2 regions of the Microbacterium sp. MMO-10 genome follow, and region 1 is predicted to be linked to the other one. Evidence: riboswitches for the same ligand, from Rfam matches in the RefSeq annotation. Region 1 holds a riboswitch; the other holds the start of a gene.
What was found. A riboswitch is a leader RNA that binds a small molecule or an ion and turns the genes downstream of it on or off. The one in region 1 is predicted to bind FMN.
Positions count from the first base shown of each region.

Region 2: linked by a shared signal. The riboswitch ahead of WFJ17_RS06360 (6,7-dimethyl-8-ribityllumazine synthase) and the one ahead of ribD (bifunctional diaminohydroxyphosphoribosylaminopyrimidine deaminase/5-amino-6-(5-phosphoribosylamino)uracil reductase RibD) in region 1 are both predicted to bind FMN.

Region 1 is NZ_JBBCSV010000002.1:10,041-12,417, reverse strand. It holds gene WFJ17_RS04595 (Fpg/Nei family DNA glycosylase) at 1-756, shown strand, start outside; FMN riboswitch at 839-988, shown strand; gene ribD (bifunctional diaminohydroxyphosphoribosylaminopyrimidine deaminase/5-amino-6-(5-phosphoribosylamino)uracil reductase RibD) at 1,040-2,122, shown strand; gene WFJ17_RS04585 (riboflavin synthase) at 2,122-2,377, shown strand, end outside.
Region 2 is NZ_JBBCSV010000002.1:419,925-422,301, reverse strand. It holds gene WFJ17_RS06370 (sensor histidine kinase) at 1-505, shown strand, start outside; gene WFJ17_RS06365 (response regulator) at 502-1,194, shown strand; FMN riboswitch at 1,247-1,392, shown strand; partial or broken gene WFJ17_RS06360 (6,7-dimethyl-8-ribityllumazine synthase) at 1,400-1,840, shown strand; gene WFJ17_RS06355 (FAD-binding oxidoreductase) at 1,892-2,377, opposite strand, start outside.

The sequences.
Region 1 (2,377 bases):
GTCACCGCGCTGCCCGGATCCACGATCCGCGGCGCGACGAGGCGCGGGAAGTTCCTGGATCTGACGCTGCGGAGCGAAGCCGAGCCGCGCCTGCACCTCGTGTTCCACCTCGCGAAGGCCGGATGGCTGCGCTGGTACGACGCGCTTCCCACGACGCTGATCCGGCCGGGCAAGTCGCCGATCGCCCTGCGGATCGCGTTCGACGACGGCAGCGGATTCGACCTCACCGAGGCCGGCACCAAGAAGTCGCTGGCGGTGTACGTCGTCCGCGATCCCGACGACGTGCCGGGAATCGCGCGGCTCGGACCCGATCCCCTCGACCCCGCGTTCACCCGGGGGGCGTTCGCGGCGCTGCTCACGGGCCGGCGCACGCAGATCAAGGGGCTGCTGCGCGACCAGGCCGTCATCGGCGGGATCGGCAACGCCTACTCGGACGAGATCCTGCACGCGGCCCGGATGTCGCCCTACGCACCCGCCGGCGGACTCGACGAGGACGACGTGACCCGGCTGTACGACGCGATGCAGACCACCTTGCGCGAAGCGGTGGCGGCCGCGAGCGGCAAGCCCCCCGCCGACCTGAAGGACGCGAAGCGGCGCGGCATGCAGGTGCACGCCCGCCGCGGCGAGCCCTGCCCGGTCTGCGGCGACACCGTGCGCAGCGTGTTCTTCGCCGACCGCTCCCTGGAGTACTGCCCGACGTGTCAGACCGGCGGCAAGGTGCTGGCCGACCGCCGGCTGTCCCGGCTGCTCAAGTGACCTCGGCCCGACATGAGCAGTCACAGACGCATCCATCGGAATGAAACCGGCATCCGCGCGTTGACTAAGCTGAGAGCAACACAACGTGCTCCGGGGTCGGTGAGAATCCGAACCGGCGGTGACAGTCCGCGAACCGAGGATCCGATACGGATCCGAGGCCGATCCGGTGGAATTCCGGGACCGACGGTGATGCGAGCGAAGGCTTGCGAGTCCGGATGAGAGGCAGCACGCACGATCGTCGTGCGCCCGCCCCCGGCATCTGGACCAGGACGAAGAAGGCGACATGACGGCGACAGCGGCGGAGCGGGCGGCGATGACCCATGCGCTCGAGATCGCCCGCCGCGGGCCCCGGGGGCTGAACCCCCAGGTCGGCGCCGTCATCCTCTCCCCCGCAGGCGACGTGCTCGCCGAGGGCTGGCACCGCGGCGCGGGAACCCCGCACGCCGAGGTCGACGCGCTCTCGAAGCTCACCCCGGACCAGTTGCGCGGCGCGACCGCCGTGGTCACGCTCGAGCCGTGCAACCACACCGGGCGCACCGGCCCCTGCGCGCAGGCGCTCATCGACGCCGGCGTGGCGCGCGTGCTCTACGCACTGGACGACCCTGGGGCGGTCTCCGGCGGAGGCGCGGAGCGGATGCGCGCCGCGGGGATCGACGTCGTGGCCGGCGAGCAGGCCGCGTCCGCGCACGCCCTGATCGACGACTGGCTGACGGTGCAGCGGCTGGGCCGACCGCACATCACCGTGAAGTGGGCGCAGAGCCTGGACGGCCGCGCCGCCGCCGCAGACGGATCGAGTCAGTGGATCACCGGTCCCGAGGCGCGGGCCGACGTGCACCGCCGTCGTGCCGCTGCGGACGCGATCGTGGTCGGCACGGGGACGGTGCTCGCGGACGACCCCGCTCTCACCGCGCGCGACGGCGCCGCACTGCATCCCCACCAGCCGGTTCCCGTGGTGATCGGCGCACGGGAGACCCCGTCGGACGCCGCCGTGCGACGGCATCCGCAGGCGCCGCTCTTCTACCCCGGCCACGACCTCGACGGCGTCCTCGCGGACCTCCGGGATCGCGGGATCCAGCGCGTGTTCATCGAGGGCGGCCCCACGCTCGCCAGCGCTTTCCTCGCGGCCGGCCTCGCCGACGAGGTCCTGGCGTATGTGGCCCCTGTGCTGCTCGGCGGTCCGAAGCTCGCACTCGGCGACATCGGCGTGACCACGATCGATGAGGCCCGGCGCCTGATCGTCGACCGGTGGCTGCCGCTCGGGGCGGATCTGCTGGCGGTCGCCCGTCCGGCCGGTGCCGCGGAGGACACGGCCGGGTCGACCCTCCCCGCAGACGAGTACATCTCCCGGAACGAAGGAGCTGCCTGATGTTCACCGGAATCATCGAGGAGATCGGCGAGATCACCGCGATCGCGCCCGCGGGCGACGGTTGGCGGCTGACCGTGCGTGCGCCGAAGGCCGCGTCCGACGCGGTGCACGGCGAGTCGATCGCCGTGAGCGGCGTGTGCCTGACCGTGGTCGGATCCACCGCCGACACGTTCGACACCGACGTCATGAAGCAGACGCTCGACGTCGCCGCGATCGGCGGCGCGACCGTGGGCACGCGCGTGAACATCGAGAAGG
Region 2 (2,377 bases), 410 kb from region 1:
GCAGAGCCAGTCGGTGATCGACCAGATGACGCTGCGGGACGGGGATCCGACGCTCGGCGCGCTGCTGCTCGGCAAGGCCTCCCAGGCGAAGGAACGCGGCGTGCGCTGGCAGGTCCAGGTGGATCCGGCCGCTCCCCGTGCGGATCTGCCCCCGGTCGACGCCGTCGCCGTGGTCGGCAACCTCATCGACAACGCCCTCGACGCCGCGCGTCAGGCTGGGACGGGCGCCGACCGCTGGGTGCGGGTGGACGTGACGGCGGCGGACGGCGGCGCCGTCGCGATCACCGTCGCGGACGGGGGCCCCGGAGTCCCCGCGGACGACCGGGAGCGCATCTTCGAGCACGGCTACTCCACCAAGCCGAGCGACCGCACGGGGCGCGGCGTCGGACTGGCCCTCGTCCGCGACATCGTGACCGCCGCCGGCGGGAGGGTCGAGCTGTCCGCAGACCCGACCGCGTTCCGTGTCACGCTGCCGGGTGCGCCGTCGGAGAGGAGATCCGGATGATCGGCGTCCTGCTCGTCGACGACGATCCGCTCACGCTCGAGCTGCACGCGGCGTACCTCGCACGGCTCGACGGCTTCGAGGTCGTCGGCGAGTGCACCGGCGTCCGCGCCGCGCTCAGCGCGCTGACCACGGAGGCGGAGCGGATCGACCTGGTGCTGCTGGACCTCACGATGCCGGACGGATCCGGCATCGACGTCCTGCGGCGCATCCGCGGAGCCGGGAGCGCGATCGACGTGATCGCGGTGACGAGTGTCCGCGATGTCGAGGCTGTGCGGCGGATGTCGGCGCTCGGCGTCGCCCAGTATCTGCTCAAGCCGTTCCCGTTCGCCGTCTTCCGCGAACGCCTGCTGCAGTACCGCGACCGGCACGAGCGCGCGATCGCCCTCGCCGGAGCCGCCAGCCAGGAGGAGATCGATGCCCTGATCGGCGGGCCGACGACCGGGACGATCGCCCTCCCGAAGGGACTCGCGGTCGAGACGCTGCAGACGGTGACCGCCGTGCTGCGCGCCCACGGCGACCTCTCGGCGGCGGAGGCCGCACCCCTCGTGGGCGTCTCGCGGGTCACCGCGCGACGCTACCTGGAGCACCTCGTCGCCCAGCAGATCGCGATCCGCGCCCCGCGCTACGGGGCGCCGGGACGTCCGGAGACCGCGTACCGCCTGGCCGGAACGGGAACGGCTTCACACTGACCGCCCCGCCCGTCGCCGTGGTCGGCGCGCCCTCACCGCGGTGATAGCGTCGTCCTGTCCTCAGGGCGGGGTGAGAGTCCCCACCGGCGGTGTCGCGGCATGGTCCGCGCGAGCCCGCGAACGGTCCCCATGGTGGGGACCGCCGATCCGGTGCGATTCCGGAGCCGACGGTCACAGTCCGGATGAGAGAGGACAGAAGGAGCAGTCCACCATGCCCAGAATCGCCATCGTCGCCGCGCAGTGGCACGCCGAGATCGTCGAACAGGCCGTTTCCGCCTTCATCGAGCGCCTCGCCGAGCTCGGCATCGACCAGGTCGACGTGTTCCGCGTTCCCGGGGCGTTCGAGATCCCGCTGCACGCGCAGCGCCTCGCCCGCACCGGTCGCTACGACGCCATCGCCACGAGCGCCCTCGTCGTGGACGGCGGCATCTACCGGCACGACTTCGTCGCCGGATCCGTCGTCGACGCGCTCATGCGCGTGCAGCTCAGCACCGACGTCCCGGTGTTCTCCGCGGTGCTCACCCCGCATCACTTCCACGAGCACGACGAGCACCAGGACTACTTCCGCTGGCACTTCTCCGTGAAGGGCCGGGAGCTCGCCGAGGCCGTGTCGGCCACCGTGCAGAGCCTCGCCGCGATCGGCTGACCGACTCACGAGGCCTGGCTCAGGCACGCCCGCCGTCGCCGAGGGCGGATCTCAGCGCGGCAGGCGTCCCTCGTGCAGGACGGCGTCGGGGTCGGCGCTCGCCCGCACCGCCCGGAGCCGATCGAGGTCGGACTCCGTGGCGCACCGCTCGAGCGTCTGCCCCGGCGTGAGGAACGTCGGCACCGTCCGATCGGCGACGGCCGGCGCGAGCAGGTCGACCAGCCCCACGATGCTCGCATCGCCGGGCCCGGTCGGCGCCCCGGGGAAGTCCGGCACGAGCGCGTGCAGGAGCCACGAGGCGGAGGCGAGCGAGGCGAACCCGGATCGTCGCGGTGCGTCGAGCGCTCCGCCCAGCATCCTCAGGTCGATCCCGACGATCGGCGCCTGCTCGGGCGCCTGACGGAACTCCGCCAGGGCCTCGATCGTCGCGTCGTCCAGGCGATCGAGCGCGACGGAGGCGCCCCGGCCCGCGGTCGGCTCGGTCGGCTCCCCCGAGGCCGCGGCGAGGGCGGCGAGCGAGGTCGGGCCTGTGGTCTC